3 regions of the Butyrivibrio sp. TB genome follow, and region 1 is predicted to be linked to each of the others. Evidence: predicted binding sites of a transcription regulator. Region 1 holds the regulator's gene; each other region holds the start of a gene.

Region 1 (7,656 bases):
CCAAGAAAACAGCTCCTATAATCCAAAGACAGTTTCTACGATCAAAAATATTTTCTATGATTCAAAAAGCAATTTCTTAATTCTATTATTATTTTTCCGGAAGAACATTTGCAAGTTCCTTTATTATATCACTTGCTGTCATATAATACTCTCCCACTCTGGAAGCCGCACGATTGCCGGCAAGACCGTGTATGAAGGTTCCAATGCAGGCAGTCTGGAAGGCTCCAAGCTTTCTTGAGCTCAAAGCTCCGATTATCCCTGCAAGCACATCGCCTGATCCTGCAGTTGCCATGCCACTGTTACCTGATATATTAACATACATCTGCCTTTTACCGGCTCCCGCCACGACAGACCTTGCATCCTTACATATTACTACACAGTTATAATACTCCGAAAGTGCCAAAGGCCACTTTAACATATTTTCCTTAATATCATAGACCGTAACAGGCTCAGGACGCTCATCGCCAAATGCAGCATTGTAAAGCCTTGCAAACTCAGCAACATGAGGAGTTATAACAAGCTGCTTGTCTTTAGAGTCAGAATAGGATCTTGCAAGCTCGCTTATATGGCTATCTTGTGCTATCAGAGTAATGGCATCTGCATCCGCAACAAGGAACTTGTCATAATGTTCTAGTACGATGCTAAGGATGGCCTTGGCAACCATTCCTGTTCCAATCCCTGGGCCTATAACTATAGCGGACGCCCACTTCATATTTTCAATAAGTATATCTCTGATCTTGTCTATATTGCTGTCAGTCTCAATATTGGCATATGAATCAAACATTGCCTCAGGAATACTGCTTTTAATAGCTTCTACATTAGCTAGTGTCGTAAATACTTTGACCATACCAGCACCTGTATGGAATGCTGACTTGGAACACAGAAGGCATGCGCCCGTAACCTTATCGCTTCCGGCAATGACTAAAACCTTGCCGAATGTTCCCTTATTACCATAGCCAACTCTCCTTGGAAGAAGATCTTCGGGACCCTCATCAAAGAAAAAATATTCAGGAAGATTCCCAAGAAAACCGTCCACTGTAATACCGACATCTTCTACAAATAACTGCCCGCAGTACTCAGTACCTGGGTACAGCAGCTGCCCCATCTTGGCAAAATTAAATGTAACAGTAAGATCCGCCTTAACAGCAAGAAGATGAACACTTCCTGTATCAGTATCTATGCCGGATGGAATATCAACAGCGACTACAAGAGTAGATTCATCCTTGAGCTTCTTACATTCATTGATATACATTATTGCTTCGGCATATTCGCCTTCTACATCTTTGGTACATCCGATTCCAAGGACAGCATCTACTATGATATCCCATTCCATTTGTGATTTGGTGGCTCGTACATTGGAAAAAGTGTCCATTGGGATATTATACGCCTCTGCGCATTTCTTCTGGGATACAGTATCAGGATTAGAGTCCTTGTCATCAACAAGAGCTATCTGCACTCTGTAGCCATGCTGATACAAAATCCTTCCGATAGCTATCCCGTCACCGCCATTGCCGCCGTGTCCTGCAACGATCAGAACATTAAAAGCTCTGGAAGTGTGCATAGCTCTCTTCCACTCACCGATTCTGGCAGCAACAGCCAGAGCAGCTCTTTCCATAAGTACAATGGATGGAACCCCAAAGTGCTCTGAAGTATTACGATCGCATGTTTTCATTTCTTTGGCTGTTACTAAATACTGCATATGTCCCCTTTTTGCTTATTATGAATGAGTCAGTACTAATTATTGACCAATTACGAATAAGCCAGTACATTACGTCTGTATGGATCCTGACCCCGGAGTTCTGATCCTGTGATTTCTCTCGGGATCATATTCCATATCGAATATATCTATAACTTCAGGTCCGAAGATATCATGCATATATGAATACAGGTTGAAATTCTCCATCTCACCTTCCTGAAGTCTAATGACCTGTTTCTTGAGCTCTTTTCTCGTATTGGATAGCCACTCATCGATCTCGTTGATCTCATCTGTATTGCGATGAAGTCTTTCGTAGCATACAGACATGGATGCCACCATAACCTTATAATTGAGCTGATATATCTCTCTGGGAAGTCCTAAAAGCCGATCTTCCAGCTCTTCAATCTGAGCATTACAATCCCCTATAAGTCTCTTCCTGTCATCAAGCTCCTTACCTGCAGACTTATCGCCCTTATTAAGCCTGTCAGATATGCCTATCACTTCATCAAGCAGTGTCTTCTTAAGACGCTTTATATCCTTGATCTTTTGCTTGAACCTGGCCTGCTCATCCACAAGCTTATTAAGCTCATCGGCAAGAGCCTGCAGTTCATCACTAACACCCTCTTCACCAAAGAGCAGCTTCCACTTCTCATCAGTTGTTACAATTGGTATATTCTTGCCAAGTAGAGCCGGCATATAGACATCTTCTTCTCTGGACATAGCATCCTTCCTCTTAGGCACGACTATATCTCAAACAACGAAAACCTGCATTTAGTATTTCGGATAATCCCCCGAATTAAATTAGAACACACCTGCATTCATATATATTTAAGATCATGGACTTAAAATATTGTAATAGAACCGCTTTTAAAGCCCCTATACTTATTATACTATATATCATCAATATAAATGACAGGCCGCCGGAATCACCTAAGTCCCAGCACAGCCTGCCAATCACTATCGATTTATATATTGCCAAAAATCACTTCTTACCGCCATGGAATCTTTCATAACGGTTAATGTTGTATGACAGCTTCATAAGGCTGTCTGAAAGATGAACATTCTCAACCTGAACATTCTCCGGAACATCAAGATCCACATGAGCAAAATTCCATATTGCCTTGATGCCTGCCTTAATAAGTCTGTCGGCCATTGGAACTGCCTGATCCTTGGGGATTGTGAGAACTGCGATATCGATATTGTTCTTCTTGATAAAATCCTCAATCTCTTCTATCGGACGTATCTCAACATCGCCTATCATCTTGCCTTGAAGAGCCGGGTCACGGTCAAATGCACCCTTGAAAACAAATCCTCTTGTTGAAAAATTGGTATAACCCGCCAGAGCTGTACCAAGATTACCCGTTCCTATAATGATGAGCTGGTGCTTCTTGTCAATGCCAAGTATCTTACTGATCTCATCATACAGATACTCTACATTATAGCCATATCCCTGTTGTCCAAATCCACCGAAATTGTTGAAATCCTGCCTTATCTGTGAGGCTGTAACCTTCATTATATCAGAAAGTTCCTGAGATGAAATCCTCTCTACTCCGCTAGCCTTAAGCTCACCAAGATATCTGAAATAACGGGGCAGGCGGCTGACTACTGCCTGGGATATTTCTTTATCCATGCGCCTTCCTCCTGATCTGTTATTATTGTTAATTTTGTATCACTCTATAATTGTAGCGAATCGTTAAACTTTAGTCAATTGAAATTATGTCCTAATCAGTGTAATATATTGCTGTTATGAATAAAATACAAGGCCAGCCATTTCAAGACTGAGCCTGCATTTCAAAGCACAAATGATGCGAGGTATATCATGTTACTTTCATGTCACAATATATGTAAATCTTTCGACGGTAAAGACATCTTAAAAGGTGTTTCTTTTCACATAGAAGCAAATGAAAAAGCAGCCATCGTCGGTATCAACGGAGCCGGCAAGACTACACTTTTAAAGATAATAACAGGTCAGCTGTCACCTGACGAAGGCGAAGTTGTTTTTGCCAAGGATACAAGTTTTGGATACCTGGCGCAGAACCAGAACATAGATTCAGGCAATACGATCTATGATGAACTTAAGCTTGTCAAAAAAGATACAATAGAACTTGAAGAGAAGATCCGCGAAGCTGAAGAACAGATGAAGGTCCTTACAGGAGACGATCTTACAAAGCTCATGAATGACTACACCGCAATGACTCACCACTTCCAGCTTATCGACGGATACGCCTGGCAGAGCGAAGTCGCCGGAGTAGCCAGAGGTCTTGGCTTTACAGATGAAGAGTTCGGAAAGTCCATCAGTACCCTCTCCGGAGGCCAGAAGACAAGAGTTGCCCTTGGTAAGCTCCTTCTCCAAAAGCCTGACCTTATCATCCTGGACGAGCCCACTAACCACCTTGATATGAATTCCATACAGTGGCTTGAGACCTATCTTCTCAACTACAAGGGCGCCGTACTGATCGTATCCCACGACCGTTATTTCCTTGATAAGATTGCAGACAAGATTGTCGAGATCGACCAGACAAGGTCCAGCATCTACAACGGCAACTACTCTTTCTATGCTACAGAAAAAGAAAAGCGCCGCGCTATAGCATGGCACGCCTACATCAATCAGCAGCAGGAGATCAAGCACCAGCAGGAAGTAATCGATAAGCTCAAGAGCTTCAACCGTGAGAAATCCATAAAGCGTGCCGAGAGCAGAGAAAAGATGCTTGAGAAAATCGAGCGTATCGAAAAGCCTACAGAAGTTGATGATGAGATGAAGATAAAGCTCACACCATCCTGCGTATCAGGTAATGACGTACTTAACGTTGAGGGCATCTCAAAGTCTTTTGACAATGCCCACCTTTTTGAGAATATATCATTCGAAATAAAAAGAGGCGAGCGCGTTGCGATAATCGGCGATAACGGAACCGGTAAGACCACAATGCTTAAGATCATCAATGGTCTTCTGCCACCTGATGCAGGCAAGATAACCCTTGGCGTCAAAGTTCACCCTGGTTACTACGATCAGGAACACCACGTGCTTCATGATGAAAAGACTCTTTTTGAAGAAATTTCAGATGAGTACCCGACTCTCAATAATACAGAGATAAGAAATACGCTTGCTGCCTTCCTCTTTACTGGCGAAGACGTATTTAAACGTGTCGGCGACCTCTCCGGTGGTGAAAAGGGTCGTATGTCACTTGCAAAGCTTATGCTCTCTGAAGCAAACCTTCTGCTTCTCGATGAGCCTACAAACCACCTTGATATCACAAGTAAGGAAGTTCTTGAAAGTGCTCTTAACGGCTATGAGGGAACTGTCCTGTACGTAAGCCACGACAGATACTTCATCAACAAGACTGCTACCAGGATCCTAGATCTTACAAACGGCGTGCTTGTTAACTATCTTGGTAACTACGACTATTATCTCGAGCACCATGATGAGCGTATGGCTCAGATCCTTGCAGGTAATCAGTCTGCTACTGCTACCGCTGCTGCCAGTGGCGTGCTGCTTGGTGGTGCGGCTTCTACAAGCAGCAATAACAGCGCTTCTAGTTCATCAATTAAGGCTAACAGCTTCCAGTATGCAGGTGATAGCGCTGATGCTTCTGATGGTAAGGCTGACTGGAAGGCACAGAAGGCCGCAGCTGCTATGCAGAAGAAGAAGGAAAAAGAGCTGAAGGCTTGTGAAGAAGAGATTGCAAAGCTTGAAGAGCGCAATGAAGTTCTTAACGAAGAGATGTCAAGGCCAGAGATTGCTACCGACCTTGCAGAGCTTCGTAAGCGTACAGATGAGCAGGAAGATATCACTGCAAAGCTTGAAGTGTTGTATGACAAGTGGGCTATGTTGTCAGAATGACGCTGGCTATACTTTAGGAAAAAAAGCAAGGGCCTAATCTCCTATTCAGAAGATATACCCTTGCTTTTATAATTTACTTCTCCTCTATTGTCAGTTCTGGCAAGCAACGATTATAACTGCTAAAACTAAAATTATTATCTTTTTCATAAATCACTGATTACCTGTTTCAGAGTATTCATCTATGATCTTAGCATCATCTATTTCTTGTAAGATCACAGTCTTTAGTTCTTTTGTCTGTCGGTAAGTAGTAATATGGTTAACAGCATAACCGACAATCTCTAAAATAATTATATTTGGATTTCATTCCATAAAATCTGGATTTAATGCATCCTGTTCAAGGTTACTAATATATCGATCGAAGTATGCTTTTACCCCCTTATATAATTCTGAATCATAAGTATGACTTATAATTTCATAGTATGTACTTCTTAAAAGAGGTTCTGGTACTTCCTTTATAGAATTATATTTACCTGAACTATGTTTGCTATTTTTACAACCATAAACAATTGCATTAATAGCACTTTCTATTTCGACTTTACTATACCTATTGAAAACTAATAATATCTTTGTATCTGTCTGTATGTTCTCAATAATCTTTGAATCACTTATTATGCTCTCAAGATTCTCCTGTACTTCCTCCTGCTTATCTTCAAAAAAAATAGAACACCCGTATTCATCCCAGATTTTAATGCCTTCAGCAGTATAATAATCTTTACTATCAAATCCAAAGAATGAGGCGTTCTTTTCTTGATAGTAATGCGTAATATTACATAATAGTGCGTAAGAAATTATAATACCTATTTCTACAAGAAGAATCGCAACCTCTCTCTTCTCTACCACTTTACAAAAATATTTTTTTAATTTGAAAATAATATCTTTTATATTTATTTCCATATCATTCCTCATTTGCATATACGACTTTATCGGTTACAGAATTGGTCTTTTCTTCACATATTGTTTTTTCTTCATATGTCATTACTCTAAATTTAATATTATTTTCTTGGCAGAATGATTCAAGGAAGGAACCTTCCGGAACAACAATAGTTCCTTGAATATCATTAACATTATAATCGTCGATTTCAATTTCACTCATAACTGGACAATATACTGTTGTTTTCGAATCTATAATAGGATCTATCCTAACTATTGTTGAAGGATAATAAATAGATCTGGAACATGATTGTTTATCATGACGATCATACAAAGAGCCTTCACATACGCTCTTTACTCCTTCGGGAATAGCTATAGAGCTAGTTTCACCGTTATAAAACAAAAGAATATTATCGCCCACAACATAGTATTCATCTGTTCTATGGTAGTATTCAAACAATGTTGATTCAAAAGCAGCCCAGCCAATGTAGGAAACAGAATCTGGTATATAAATATTCTCCAGCGAAACACACCCCGAAAACGCATCAACTTCAATACGTTCAACTGATTCAGGCAGCACTACATTATTCAAGTTTATACACCTCGAAAAACCATCAACAGATTTGCAAATACTATTTTCAGAAAAGGTAAGCTGTTCCAAATTAGCACAGCCATCAAATGATGGTATTACTCGTATATCTTCAGATATATATACTGACGTTATATTTCCATTATTCTGAAAAACTCTGGCATTAAAATCAGAAGCATTAAAAAACATTAAATGCGAAGGAACTATGATGTTTTGATCATTCCCTGTATATTCTGTAACCCTTATATTTCCAAAAGGAAGAGGTGTAATATAATACTTATAGCCAGTCATCATCCAAATACTAACCGGAAGCAAAATACCAATAATAATGGCATAGGCTAATATGATATCTATTATCCAAAGAGCAACTCTTAAAGGCTTTAAACATCTCCCCTGATCATCCCTCTTCTTCATCTTTACTTTTTCCATATTCCTTTAATTCTCTCTATTTCCATTGTTATAAAGATCAACAACAAAGTTAATAGTACCAGTTCAATAAACTTAAGTAACTAATATCAAACAACATCTTTTTTTCATATCGCCTCCCAAATATCTATTCTGCAACAATCAAATTCGATTTGCTCGTCATCATCAATATCACCTGGTATAAGTTCGGGTTGAATATGTATCTTTATCTGGCCAACTACCATTAAACCCGACTTT
Region 2 (7,656 bases), on a different contig from region 1:
GACGCAGAAGAAGGTACATGGACCGGACATACCTGGAAGCCGTATTACTTTTATTACAGTAGTGAGACAGGTGACTTTGAAGAGTACGGAGCCGTTGAGATCAGTGAAGATGAGCTTTCAAAACTGATTGAGAATGACCCTATTATAGAAATCAAGGAAGAAGGATATGCCATTGACCAGATCATCAAGAGAGATAATGGGATAATCAATATCAATTATCACATGGAAACTGAAGAATCAGGAAGAAATTATGAATATAAAAATGCAACGTATGATCTAAATACAGGACTGTACGTTAACGTCTGGGGTGATGGCGAAGCGGGAGTGTTTGATTCTGACTACGGCGGAATCTATTATCTGCAGCTTCTTAATGATGAAGATGAAGATTCAGAGTCTGCATCAAGTGGTGATGCCCATACTTATGAAGAGAAGATATATGAGCTTAGATCTTCTGAACCTGTGATTCCTGATAACGAAGATATTCTTAAGGAAATGGCAGAGTGCGTTACGTTTTCCTGTATTCTTGATTACGAAGGCATAACCTTTGCTGATATGGACAATAGTGATAAGGTATCTCTTCGCTACCACATTGTGGATTATGTAACCTGGGATCAGAAGGGTATCTATGAAGATGTCTGCGAGACTGTTAATGACAAAACGGCAATTCCTTTGGATATTGCATTGGATATATTCAAAGATTTCTATGGTGAAGATAACTTTACTCCAGACGAACATGAGGATGTAGACGATGAGTATTATTATCCTCTTTATGCTGATGGAGAAGCCTGGGAACTTGTTGAGCATATGCAGTTTTTTGAAGATGATGACTATATCCTTTACACAGGCCCCGGATTTTATGAAAGTAATGGAGGCGATGAAGCTTTTGTAGGCTATGCGGATATTCTTTTTGCCAAGAATAAGGACAGCAGATTTGGCGTGACGGTTGTATTTGGATGGTATCGCGAAGATACTATAGATGTTTCTTCTGTAGAGGCGTCTTCGACACTTTCTTCGCAAGGCGGTAATGACTACGACGCAGAAAACCTTATCGACGGCGACTATACAACAATCTGGGCTGAAGGCGCAAAGGGCACAGGCGTAGGCGAGACTATTACAATCCATTTGGACAAAGAGCAGCTCGTATACGGCGTACTTATCTGCAACGGATATACTGCAAGCTACGAGCAGTACAATAATAACGGACGTCTGACTCAGGTAAGCGTTGATTTTGGCGGTGGAAACGTGGTTAAAGGTGACGTAGATGGCTATGGCTACGAGGGATTTAGCTCAGATAATCTTGCTGATAGTAACAGGACCAAGATCGAGCTTGATGAGCCTGTTATGACAGATACGATAGTTATTACGATCACAGGCGCTGAGAAAGGTGCCAAGTACGATGATACCTGTGTTAGCGAACTGCTGGTTTATTGAGTTTAGTTTAAGAAAAATTATGATCAGATAATGATAAATACAAAAAGCTCTCACCAGAAGTTACATCTGATGAGAGCTTATATATATTAAAAAAGGGAGGTTATGAAAAAGATTTCAGCTATATACAAAGCTGTAGTAGTGGTTAGTGGGGGATTAGATATGGTTAGCAACTTCGAATGCATCCCAGATACCATACATGATGTTGGATACCTGCTTAGCATCGCCAAGAAGATAGATCTCGTCTACATCATTCTTGTACTGGTTGTAGAGTGTATTCTCGCTTGCATAACCTACGCAAAGTACTACGCTGTCAGCTTCAAGCTCTTTAGTTCCTTCGCCTACAGATGCCTTTAATACGCCGTCCTTGTATTCTGTAACTTTAGCACCTGTAACAACGTCAATTCCGTTGAATGGAATGAGCTTTTCAAGCATTTCCTTATTAGCTGAGCAGAGAGGTCCGTTAACTGCCATGAGCTTATCAAGAGCTTCTACGATAGTTACCTTTTTGCCCTTCTGAGCAAGGTCAAGTGCAAGTTCGCATCCTACAAGACCGCCGCCGACTACAACAACCTTGTCTCCGGCATCTTTCTTGCCAAGAAGTACCTGCTCTGCAGAGTAAACCTTGTCATCATCGCCAAGTGAGAACATCTTAGGACGAGAACCTGTAGCAAGGATAACAGCATCATACTGACTGTCAAGGATCTCTTTCTCAGTAGCCTTTGTATTCATATGAACTTCTACATTAAGGCGTACCATTTCATCTTCGTACCACTTAGCAAGTGCGATATCGTCTTCCTTGAATGCCGGAGCACCGCCAGGGATGAGGTTACCGCCAAGTCTGTCTGATGCTTCATAAAGGACAGGCTCATGACCTCTTTCTGCAAGTACGCGTGCAGCTTCACAACCTGCAACACCGCCGCCTACTACGAGGACTTTTTTCTTCTTAACAACAGGGTTGTACTTGTTAAGTCTCTCTTTGCCTGCCTGAGGGTTAACAGCACAGTTGATGAGAGAGTAAGTCTGGATACGACCCATGCAGCCTTCCTGACAGCTGATACATGGACGGATCTGTGAGAGGTTACCTCTGCGGATCTTGTTAACGATATCAGGATCAGCAAGTGTAGGACGACCAAGGGAGATCATGTCGCAGATATTCTTGTTAAGACAGTCAATAGCTGTATCAGGGTTATCTACACGACCTGCCATGATAACAGGGATGTTTACATTCTCCTTAGTGATACGTGCAAATTCCTTGTAAGGAGCCTTCTCCATGTACATCGGAGGGTGATTCCACCACCATGCATCGTATGTTCCTGCGTCTACGTCAAGAGCGTCATAGCCGAATTTCTCAAGAAGCTTTGCTGCCTCGATACCTTCTTCGATATCACGGCCTTTTTCTTCGAATTCTTCGCCCGGAAGAGCACCTTCACGGAAGTCCTTGACCATGCTCTTAAGTGAGAATCTCATTGCAACAGGGAAGTCCCAGCCACAAGTCTTAGCGATCTCTTCACGGATCTCTTTAGCGAATCTGAGTCTGTTCTCAAGTGATCCGCCGTATTCATCTTCTCTGTGATTGAAGAAGGAGATAGCAAACTGGTCGATAAGGTAGCCTTCGTGTACAGCGTGGATTTCAACGCCGTCGAAGCCTGCACGCTTAGCATTGTAAGCGCCCTTACCAAAGCTCTTTACGATTCCGTGGATTTCTTCTACAGTAAGTGGACGGCAAGTCTTGTCAAGCCATCTGTGCGGGATAGCAGAAGCAGATACAGGAGGGAACTCTCCAAGGTTTGTAGGGATAGTAACACGTCCGAATCCACCACTCATCTGCAGGAATATCTTAGAACCGTAAGCGTGTACACGCTCTGTCATCTCACGGCTTGTTCTTACGAACTGAACCGGATTGTAAGTTGAGTTAGGTGTATTAGGGAAAGAAGGCTTCTCAACCTCAGTGTCTGAGAATGTTACACCTGTGATGATAAGACCGATGCCGCCCTTGGCACGTCTTGTGTAGTAATCAATACCTCTGTCATTCCAGCCGCCTTCGCAGTCGCCAAGACCAAGTGGTCCCATGGGTGCCATAGCGTAGCGGTTCTTGATTTCGAGCTTACCGATCTTGATAGGCTCAAAAAGTCCCTGGTACTTCATATAAATTGTCCTCCTACCTGTTTATTATTGGTATATATTGGTGAGAAAATAATGAAACATGCGTTAGTAGCACGCTTCATAAGCCGGGTGTAAAAGCTTAACCTGCCTTTGTTAAACTTTTATCATATGTATTAATTTTATAATATGATCACGCTATGAGCCATCAACAAATAGTTGATAGAGTTAAACAATTCATTTCGCTTATTGACTCAAAAAGTGACAAGGTGGTATCATGACATAGAAATTCATCCATGAATTTCATATTTAAATATTGTAGTAGGGCTTGCATCGCTGGCCACGGTTAGGAAATCCATAATCCATCTCGGGTCATGGATTATTTTTTTGCTCAAAAAGATAACATGTTGGAAAGGATATAAAACAATGCAAAACGAATTATTTGAAAAAGCACCGATTCCCAAGGCTTATATGAAGATGGCTCTGCCTGTTGTTATGGGTATGGTAGTTACTCTTATTTATAATCTTGTGGATACTTATTTTATCGCGCTGACCGGCAATACGGATCTTATTGCAGGAGTATCTTTGTGCGCACCTTTATTTACACTGCTTCTGGCAATAGGAGATATATTTGGAATAGGCGGAAGCTCTGTGGTTTCAAGAGTTCTTGGATCACATGACAGGGAAGGCGCCAGGAGTAAGAGTACGTTTTGTATATATACCTCTGTTATCACAGGTATTATTTTTACTATACTTATGCTGGTATTTAAAAAGCAGGTAGTTATGCTGCTTGGAGCTACTGATAATACTTATGATTATGCGCAGCAGTACTATACATGGCTTATTCTTGCGTCAACTTTTGTCATCTTTTCACTGGTTCCTTCTAACCTTTTAAGAGCAGAAGGTAAGGCTATGGAATCGATGGTAGGATCTGTTGTTGGAACTGTTGTTAATATAATCCTTGATCCTATCTTCATCTTTGGACTTGGACTTGGCGCTGCTGGTGCGGCTATGGCAACTGCTATAGGTTATGTTGTCACCTCAGTATTTTTTGTCATAATCATTGTCCAAAAGAGTGATGTGCTCTCTATAGATCCGAAAGGCCTTAGCTTTGACGCGCAGACATTCTCTGGAGTTCTGGCTATAGGACTTCCTTCAAGTATTACGAATCTGATGCAGACAGTTGGTATTACCCTCACCAATAGATACCTGCAACCTTACGGCGATGACAATATCGCCATTATGGGTATCGTCCTTAAGATCGTTAACATTGCTGTACTCGTTATCGTGGGTCTTGCTTTTGGCGGTCAGCCTCTTATCGGATACTGCTATGGAGCAAAGCTTAAGGACAGGCTTAAGAAGATCATGGGATTTGGAATGGCTATTACAGGCGGAACCGGACTTGTAGCACTTTTTATTCTTTCTCTTTTTTCCAAAGTGATTCTTGGAAGATTTCTGACTGATCCTGATATGATAGATATGGGGGCAAGGATGCTTATATTCCAGCTTCTTGGAATGCCGCTCATGGGGATATGTCTTATAGTTATCTGCACATTTCAGGCAACAGGCAAGGCGATAGGTGCGTTTATCTTATCATCCTGCAGGCAGGGGGTTGTATTCTTGCCAGCTCTGATAATTCTATCTGTAACGGCAGGTCTTAACGGTGTTATTGCAGCGCAGGTTACAGCTGATATTATCACTACAGTTGTTGCCTTTTGGCTGTTTAGGGTCTTTCTTTGGAGAGAAATTGTGTGAGTAGCAGAAATATATAATTATTGAATCTTGAACGCATTAATGCTATCATAATGATGAAAAAAGACACAGAAGACTCCACGCAGAGAAATTGAAAAAGCATAGGCAGAAAGAGATGATTGGAGAAAAAGGAAAGGCGGAAAACATGAGTGATTGGAAAAAATATAAAGATCACGTAAGAGAAACTTCTCCCATTATAGGGAATGATATTGATGAAGTCGAAGAAATATCAGCTATTGTTGGAGCTATGATAGAACAAAGACATAATCTTGAATTATCTCAAAGAGAATTGGCGCAATTATGTGGTATACCACATTCATCCGTAGCTAGGATCGAGTCCGGTAAAACAACGCCAAATCTTTCCACTCTGTTGAAAATATTTAATAAGCTTGGACTTAGTTTCTCAGTACAACCTACAGTAAATATTGCAAGACCGATAAAGTGACATTGGCCTATGGTTTTATTTTGTAAGTAAAGTTTAAAAATCCGATTCCATAGTAGGTTTCGGATTTTTTTTATGTATTAAGAAATTCTAAAAATATATTTTTTTCTAAATGCATTAGTTATAATGATATTTGAGACTACTGAAATTTGAGTATAAAAAGATAACTATCAATAGAAAGGAAATAACACTTATGGTAAAGCATGTGATCTTGTGGACATTAAAAGATGAGCTTTCTGATTCTGAGAAGGCTGATATCAAAAAGAGCATCAAGGATGGCCTTGAGGGCCTTAAAGATAAGGTTCCGGGAATTGTGGAGATCAAGGTTAATATAGAAGTTTTACCTTCTTCCAATGCCGATCTGATGCTTGATTCAACTTTTGAAAGTGAAGAGGCGCTTAAAAATTATGCGACTCATCCTGAGCATGTAGCTGTAGCTGATAATAAGGTAAGACCATATACCAAGCTTAGAAGCTGCCTGGATTATATTGTTCAATAGGAAATTATTAATAACAGCGTTAAGTATATTTTTAATATAAGTTATGATTTCTATAACACAGGAGGATTAGAGTATGGAGTTTAAAGACGTAGTTAAGAACCGCTATTCATGCAAAAAGTACAGTGACAGAAAGGTCAATAAGGCTAGCCTTCAGCATATTCTTGAAGCAGGAAGACTTGCTCCTACTGCAAAGAATCTGCAAGAGCAGCATATCTATGTGCTTGAATCAGACGATGCTCTTGCAAAGGTTGATAAAGCTACACCTTGCAGATATGGTGCGCCTTTGGTTATAGCTGTAGCATTTGATAAGAACAATGTATTTACTTATCCGGGCGGCAAGAGAGACTCAGGTATTGAAGATGCGACTATAGTTGCAACTCACATGATCCTGGCTGCAGCTGATGAAAGTGTTGACAGCTGCTGGATCAATTTCTTTGATCCCGATGAACTTGCCAAAGATCTGGGACTTCCGGATAATGAGGAAATCCTCATGCTCCTTGACCTTGGATTTGCAGCAGAGGGAGCTGGTCCACTTGAGAATCATGGTAAGAGAAAAGATCTGTCTGAAACTGTAAGCTATCTGTAATCAATCGGGTTATGGGGTTCTATAACTTAATATTGGAGGTGTTTATGGCTGGTAACAACGATTCCAACAAGATAACAAGGAGATTAATTCCATGACAGCTGAGCTTGTGTCTATCATGGGACGCTGCGGCTTTGCAACAACTGATTTAATCAATGATTCTGTATTATGGAGCCGATAAATATTTATTAAGAAGGAACTTATATGGACAAGGAACTTGACAAGTTAACAGTAACAATGAATCTTATTCATGATATTTTTAATATAGATTATTCGACTTTTGATAGATATGAAGATATCGAAAGATTCTGCAGTGACAATAGAGTAATAGATGCACAGTCATGGCTTACAGAAGATGCTCTTAAACTGATACTTGATAAGAGTCATCATGATAATGTTAACTATTTCGAAGACATTCTCCATGTAAGGATCATCCTTTTTTACTATGAAGATAAACCTGTAATACTAGGACCTTATCTTGCAGAAGAGATGACGATCGGGCGGAGCATCCAGATCTGCAATAAGATAGACAAAAAGAATATGGATGCTCAGAATCTTCTTATCTATTATGGCAGATATCCTGTGATACACGAGAGCATTATGGAGAAAATACTCCGCGGTATATTGCGAAGCCTTGATCTTGAGAATCTGACTGAGCATTATACTGCATATAAATATGAAAAAAACGAGGATATTTATGATAATGAGCTTGTGAAGATGAGTAATGCCAATCTTGAGACTCACTATATGACTGAAAGACAGTATATGGATGCGATAAAGCGTGGCAATACTCAGGAGGTGCTGCATTATAGAAAACTTTTGTCTGAGAATGCTTCCGGAATGTGGACC
Region 3 (7,656 bases), on a different contig from region 1:
TAGGATAGCCGTGGAAGTTGAAGATTACAGGCTTATCAGTTGTGAAGAGCATGTCATATTCAGCGTGTGACAGACCATGTGGGTGCTCTGATGCAGGCTGAAGTTTGAACAGGTCGACAACGTTGATGAATCTGATCTTAACTTCAGGAAGCTCCTTGTTAAGGATTGATACAGCTGCAAGTGCCTCGAGTGTAGGTGTCTCACCTGCACAAGCGAAGATGATATCAGGTTCCTGGCCCTGGTCATTGGAAGCCCAATCCCAGATACTGATACCCTGTGTGCAGTGCTTAACAGCCTGTTCCATAGTGAGCCACTGTGGACGAGGATGCTTAGATGCAACGATAACGTTTACATAGTTACGGCTTCTTACGCAGTGATCGAAAGTAGAGAGCAGGCAGTTAGCATCTGGTGGAAGATACAGACGTACTACGTCAGCTTTCTTGTTAGCGATATGATCCATGAAACCGGGATCCTGATGTGTGAAACCGTTGTGGTCCTGCTGCCATACGTTAGATGACAGGAGGAGGTTAAGAGATGCGATCTCTTCTCTCCATGGAAGCTGGTTGCAAACCTTCAGCCACTTAGCGTGCTGAGCTACCATTGAGTCGATGATACGGATGAATGCCTCGTAGCTTGCGAAGAAACCGTGACGACCTGTAAGAAGGTATCCTTCAAGCCATCCTTCGCACATATGCTCTGAAAGCATTGAGTCCATAACGCGACCATCAGCGTTAAGAGCATCATCTATATCAAGAGTATCTGCATTCCAAACTCTGTTTGTCTCCTCAAATACAGCATTAAGTCTGTTAGAATTGGTTTCATCAGGTCCAAATACACGGAAGTTGCGTGATTCCTTGTTGAGCTTGATGATATCACGAACGAACTTACCAAGTTCTGTCATATCCTGTCCGTCTTTTTCGCCGGGAGCTGTTACATCGAAAGCGTACTTGCGGAAGTCAGGCAGACGAAGGTCACGAAGAAGCAGACCACCGTTACCATGAGGGTTAGCACCGATACGTGCATTGCCTGTAGGAGCAAGTGCCTTAAGTTCAGGGATAAGCTTACCATTCTCATCGAAGAGTTCTTCTGCATGATAGCTCTTGAGCCACTTTGTAAGGATCTCAAGGTGATCATCATGATCCATCATTACAGGAACCTGATGTGCTCTCCAGTAATCTTCAACCTTATCGCCATTTACATAATCAGGGCCTGTCCATCCCTTAGGAGTTCTAAGGACGATCATAGGCCATACAGGACGAGTTGTATCGCCTGTCTCACGAGCGTGCTTCTGGATAGCCTTGATCTCTTCGATGACGCTGTCCATAGTTTCAGCCATCTTTCTGTGCATATACATAGGGTCTGAACCCTCTACGAAATATGGCTTCCAGCCCATACCTTCGAAGTACTTCACAAGCTCTTCGTGTGAGATACGTGAAAGGATAGTAGGGTTAGCAATCTTATATCCATTGAGGTGCAGAATAGGAAGAACAGCACCGTCTGTCTTAGGGTTAAGGAACTTATTGGACTGCCATGATGTAGCAAGAGGTCCTGTCTCAGCCTCACCATCACCAACAGTAACAGCTGCAATAAGGTCCGGGTTATCAAATACAGCACCAAATGCATGTGCTATAGAATAGCCGAGCTCACCACCTTCGTTGATAGAACCGGGAGTCTCAGGTGCACAGTGGCTTGGAACACCGCCTGGGAATGAGAACTGCTTGAACAGCTTCTGCATACCTTCTTCGTCTTCGCTGATGTTAGGATAGATCTCGCTGTAAGTGCCTTCAAGATATGTGTTGGCAACATAGAAGTTTCCGCCATGTCCGGGACCTGATAATAAGATCAAATCAAGGTCATATCTCTTGATAGCACGGTTTAAGTGAACATAAACAAAGTTCTGTCCAGGTACAGTTCCCCAGTGACCAACGATCTTCTTCTTGATCATATCCATTGTAAGTGGCTTCTTAAGAAGAGGATTATCAAGCAGATAAAGCTGGCCGGCTGAAAGATAATTGGCTGCACGCCAGTAGGCGTTCATTTTGGTGAGTAGCTCGTCTGTGATAGGTCCTTTTTCTTCACAGACAGTTGTCTTAACGTCTTCCATTTCTTCTCCTTTAATACTTGTAAATACCAGTAAATAACAAATTCAAAATGTCATCTACCATATAGTTCTTCGTGTTAAAAAATTAACACGAACACGATAATATAACATTGTGGGAAAAATTACAATAGGAAACTAAAATATTTTATTTGTACCTAAAAATATAGCAATTAATGAAAAAAATAAAGCAAGCATTAAGTATACTTGATAGTCGGAATGTTATATGATAAAAATTTTGAATAATAGGGCGAATAATTTGGAATACATAGAGCAATACTTGACCAGATAGGAACAAGATATGATAAGAATGATACCATATTTGTGTGTTATTGTAAATCGTCAGAAACCATTATTTGCTTCTATTATTTGGCATATGCTAAAATAATTTAGTTAGCTGTTTCCGAAAATTGCAAAAATACTTCAAAAACAAAAAGCGGATAGGCCGAAAGGTCTATCCGCTTTTTGGAAAGTGATATTTACTATAATTATTATTTGAATGACGTAAGGGTCAAAAGTCATTTCGATTCGAGCTTGCTCGAAATCGAATATGAATTTATGACCCGCAAAACATGAGCAAAGTAGCACGTAGTGCGGATTTGCGAATGTTTTAGGATTGTGAGAGTTTCGAAGAAACGGAACAATCCGTTAGTCATAAGGTGTCAAAAGGAACTTTTGACACCTACCTCATTTGAATTGTATAAGTATAAAAACTAAAGGAAGTGCATTGCCTTTTGTTTACTTAAGCAGTGTATCCTCAAGATATTTGATCAAAGACTTAACAGTCTCCTGATTTTGTTTATAGAAGATCTTAGAATCTACTTTCTCAATCTGTAAGAGACTTTGTTCAAATAAAGCTGAAGTGTGATGTGATATAGTAGCTGTCGTAAGCCCTATCTTATTGGCAAGTTGTGCTCCATAATATGCCTCATCCCTGGTCAGCTGTAGGATTTCTAATTTACTCTTATCAGACAGAAGTTTTAAGATCGTAAGAGCCTTATCCTGCGTTATGCTCGTTCTCTTGATCATGATTTTGTCATATGTCAGATTGTCGCTGTATATAGCTCCTATCTGGGCTATAGGCCTTGCTGTTTTGATATCGTCCCCTTTAAAACTCAGACTGACCTTCATGCAGTTTAGATAGGAGAGAGTGATATAACAATCATTTGAAGAGTTAAAACCGGAAGATGAATATCCCATTTTCTTCATGACATAATCTACATATGGCTCATCTGCGGCATCTTTTTTGGCATAATCGATAGTATCTTTACCGAACTCTTCGAGCTTTTTTTCATATCTTTTAAGAACTTTGGCTGCGCGGCTTATGATAGTTAAGAGCTTTGGTATATGCTCACTGCGGTGTATATAGAGCTGCTGAAGTTTTAATTTGTCACTGTCAGCTATATCCATTTCATAGATAGCATCGATAATATCACAGATACCGGCATATTCTGCATCATCATTGTCAGAAGCGTTTTTGCCGGCTCTTCTTATAAGCTGATAGAAATACTTATTGTAGCTTTCTTCTGGTATATCTTTAATATACTTTTGATAATCTTTGATAGATATGTTCTCCGGAATATCATTCATAGCAGGACATACGCTATCGTGGAGTAGGAGCATACTTGCAAATGAATAGCTTATCTTATCTTCAAGGGCATAATAGCTTTTTATATCGTCAATATCTTGTGCAAATTCTTCTCTTGCATCGTCTTCTATACGCTGGAGCAGTTCTACAAACTTTTCTTCCCTTGGCCCCGGGATGATGTCATAATCGACAGCACTTTTGTCCATATGCGGCTTAAAATATGGAGCTGGCTCCACCAATACATTTAAAAGGGATAGGCTTTCGTATACATAATGTATTTTATAAGAATAATTGTTCATAAATAGAATCCTTTCGTGTTCGTAGGCGGAAAACCACTTCCCTTGGGAGAGTCCGGCGATCTTAAGCTATTATTTCATCTGCACAGCTTTTTTCATCAGCCAGAGCAGAAGACTCTTTGTTTTCTCTTTCAGCTTCTACAATAGCCTTGGTTCCTGATGTGAGCATGTACATGCCAAAAAGGAAAGCAACAACACCTGCCATAACCAGTATAACCTTTGTAGAAGTTAATTTTACCACAATACTTATAATAAAAGCAGTTACGGGTGTAATTCCAACAGAAATGGCACTTCCTATGCCTGAAACTCTTGCAAGGTAAGATCTGTCAATAACATTGAACATCTCAACATTTATATACATATTGCCAAGAGATATACCAAAGCCAAGTGCTATAGACAGGAGTAATAGTGTTATAGCAGCTCCGTATCTAGTTTCATACAGTGGCGCTGCGCCTACAAGACCGAGATAGAAGGTTATGATAAGAGCAATCATCATTATTATAGTCTTCTTGCCATTCAAAAACTTTCTAAATACCGGGAAAAGCAGTGATCCCAGAAGCATTGATACTGTAACAGCAATTCCGAAGATAGATAAAAGTTCAGGTCCTCCCTTAAGTACTTCTGTGACTATAGGTGTCTGAAGAGAGTTGATAGGAACAAGTATACCATTTAGAAATAGTGCAACGAAAGCAAACACTACAAGAATCTTTTTTCCTTTACAGTATACAAACCCGTCTTTTAACTCCTTAAGATATGCACCAGCGCTGGCAGATACCTTAGTATTAAGAGTTTCTGCAGGTATCTTCATCCATGCTATAAGAAGTGCTGAGATTACAAAAGTTGCCATATCAAGATATATAGCTCCGGAGCTCCCTATAAGAGCGATGATGGCAGCGGCAAGACCGGTACCTATAAGCTCTGTGATGGATGATACTGAGCTGTTAAGAGATATAGCTTCGTTGTAGGAGTCCTTATCTACAACCATAGGGAAAAAAGCTGATGAAGCAGGACCGCGGAAAGCTTCTGCAGTAGAGATGATGAGATTTAAAAGTGCTATAAGCGGAGCACTTAAAAAGCCCATCAAAAGGCCGGTAGCCATGACACCTACGCATATTGCGCGGATAAGGTCGGTTACAACCATGATGTTTTTCTTACTGTGATTCTCAACCCATGGTCCTACAAGAGGAGTCACGATGATGGTGGGGAGACGGTTGATAGCATAGATGATGGCAGACCAGGATGCCTGACCGGTAAGTTCATATACTATCCATGATGATGCGATAGCATCTACGGAGTCTCCGAAACGATTGACGATGGTTGATGCGAGATTTTTGCGGTAGTTTGGATTTCTGAATAGCTTGCCATACTTAAAACTCATGATTAACCTCATGTCGCGAGTGAAACGAGTGACTAATGGTTCAAATTGATGGAGCTCGCGTCATCAATTTGGGTTTGAAAGTGGAACACTTTCAAACTTGATCCTCCTGTGAGAACTGGTTGAGCCTATCTGTTAAAGCTGTTCATATAGCTTAGATGAGGCGATGTTTGATATTTGTCTCTTGGAGAGTTAGATATACATCTAACGCCTCCTTGATCAGTATAATACATTGATGTTAGATGTATGTCAAGCATTGAATTAGATGATGATAATATTACTACGATACAGAATAAAAAAGATCAAGGAGGCAATACATGATTCAAGCGATTCTGGATTTTATGTATCCCCAAATAGTTGATAAAAATGATCATTTTGAATGTGGTCTAAAGAGAATTTCAATACAGTTTTTGATGAAAATGGCAATTTAAATAACTGGTGGCTTGATGAAGATTGATATACAAACAATAGTGGCAGGAGTTTTTTTGTACGTGGTAAAATGAATTGTAGTGTGATTTTATGGATAATATACGAGGAGTAGTTTATGAGGTGTTATAAGATAAGTGAAAAGTTAGAGCCTATAGAGCTTAAAACATATAAAAATCTTGATTTCCAGTATGTCATAGTCATGACAAGCGATGAATGGAAAGATAGAAGTACGGATTTTGATATGGGTATTGAATGGGATATATATTCAAGATCCGGAAGTGGTACCAGAGCTGAAGTTAACTACGATTCCATAACAGGTAAGTTCTCTGTACTTGATAGGCAGAACATGCCGGAGAAAGCAGGTGAGTTTTCTTTCTCACTTGATGAAAAAGGTATAATCTTCGTAGACGATCAGGGACTTGCAGGAGAGATCATAGACAGGATTTCTTCTTCAAAAAAACTGTTTAATCCATGTCTTGAAAGATTCCTTTATGATTTTTTAGAGCAGATAATCTATAACGATGCAGATCTTCTTGCATCCTATGACAGAACTCTTGATGAGATAGAGAAGAAGATATTTGCAGGGTATACAGATAATGTACTTATGAAGATAGCTGATATGAGAAATCAGCTGCGAGATCTTAAGATTCATTATCTGGAGCTTATGGATGTATGTCAGGAGTTTGAAGAGAATGAGAATGAATTCTTCATGGCCAGCAATGAAAGATACTTCCATCTTGTTAACCAGAGAATCCAGAGACTGTATGAAAGAGTAACATCCCTTGTAGAATTCACTATCCAGCTGCGCGAGTTCTGTCAGTCCAAGACTGATGAGAAGCAGAATAGTAACCTTGCTTATCTTACTGTAATATCAAGTATTTTCATGCCTCTTACTCTTATCGTAGGATGGTATGGCATGAACTTTAAATACATGCCTGAACTTGACGAGAAGTGGGCATATCCTGTGACAGGTATCATATGTATACTAATTGTAGTAGTATGTATAACTTTCTTTAAGAAAAAGAAACTTCTGTAAAAGTCACATAATTACATTGCCTTTCTATAATGGCGCAGTAAACATAGAAACTGCGCTATTTTTTATGGTAATAATTGGGCAGATAATAGCACAGAGTGACATTGTTTTAAGGCTGTAGATATTGGAAAATATGCATTGGTACATAGTACAGATCACATAATATGAGGTAGGTGTCAAAAGTTCCTTTTGACACCATATGACTACCGGATTGTTCCGTTTCTTCGAAACTCTCACAATCCTTAAACATTCGCAAATCCGCACTACGTGCTACTTTGCTCATGTTTGGCGGGTCATAAATTCATATTCGATTTCGAGCAAGCTCGAATCGAAATGACTTTTGACCCTTACGTCATAATATTATGGGTACAGTACCTTGGGCAATTGGCAACAAAGTATGTATGGAAAGGACATAACATGGCTTCAGATAAGATCACTAGAACATCAAGAGAACACCCTCAGGTAATTAGCAGTAAAGATTACAGATATGATTCTTTTAATAATGGAAAGACTTTTGAGGGCAAAAAGAAAAGACTCCCTGCAATGGGCTGGAACAGCTGGAATGCATTTGGAAGCGGTAATACAGAAGCTCTTACCAAAGCTATGGCTGACAGATTCATAGAACTGGAACTTGATAAGGCAGGTTATGAATATCTTGTTCTTGATGATGGCTGTTACAACTCAGAAAGAGTAGATGGAAAGCTTACTAATGAGCCGCTTAAGTTCCCAAGCGGATTTAAGGCACTGGCAGATTATATCCATGCTAAAGGCCTTAAGTTTGGAATGTACAATGATATAGGAACCAACCTCTGCGCAGGATCAGCAGTTGGAACCTGC

Evidence for each region. The regulator Rex, encoded in region 1, represses fermentation and respiration genes when NADH is low (regulators of the CRP and FNR family bind a similar motif). The targets are predictions, from matches to a motif close to ATTGTTAANTANTTAACAAT.
Region 2: the regulator Rex is predicted to act here: its motif matches at 3,684-3,703, upstream of BMX21_RS13095 (oxidoreductase).
Region 3: the regulator Rex is predicted to act here: its motif matches at 2,175-2,194, upstream of BMX21_RS15250 (phosphoketolase family protein).

Annotation. Positions count from the first base shown of each region.
Region 1 is NZ_FOER01000010.1:28,579-36,234, forward strand. It holds gene BMX21_RS08245 (NAD(P)H-hydrate dehydratase) at 89-1,699, opposite strand; gene BMX21_RS08250 (hypothetical protein) at 1,769-2,416, opposite strand; gene BMX21_RS08255 (redox-sensing transcriptional repressor Rex) at 2,679-3,326, opposite strand; gene abc-f (ribosomal protection-like ABC-F family protein) at 3,516-5,534, shown strand; gene BMX21_RS08265 (hypothetical protein) at 5,835-6,428, opposite strand; gene BMX21_RS08270 (leucine-rich repeat domain-containing protein) at 6,430-7,422, opposite strand; gene BMX21_RS08275 (hypothetical protein) at 7,527-7,656, opposite strand, start outside.
Region 2 is NZ_FOER01000019.1:82,693-90,348, forward strand. It holds gene BMX21_RS13090 (discoidin domain-containing protein) at 1-1,431, shown strand, start outside; gene BMX21_RS13095 (oxidoreductase) at 1,585-3,576, opposite strand; gene BMX21_RS13100 (MATE family efflux transporter) at 3,958-5,286, shown strand; gene BMX21_RS13105 (helix-turn-helix domain-containing protein) at 5,399-5,728, shown strand; gene BMX21_RS13110 (Dabb family protein) at 5,919-6,224, shown strand; gene BMX21_RS13115 (nitroreductase family protein) at 6,298-6,810, shown strand; gene BMX21_RS13120 (helix-turn-helix transcriptional regulator) at 7,012-7,656, shown strand, end outside.
Region 3 is NZ_FOER01000025.1:3,596-11,251, reverse strand. It holds gene BMX21_RS15250 (phosphoketolase family protein) at 1-2,104, opposite strand, end outside; gene BMX21_RS15245 (ArsR/SmtB family transcription factor) at 2,837-3,985, opposite strand; gene BMX21_RS15240 (MFS transporter) at 4,047-5,360, opposite strand; gene BMX21_RS15235 (magnesium transporter CorA family protein) at 5,902-6,822, shown strand; gene BMX21_RS15230 (glycoside hydrolase family 27 protein) at 7,237-7,656, shown strand, end outside.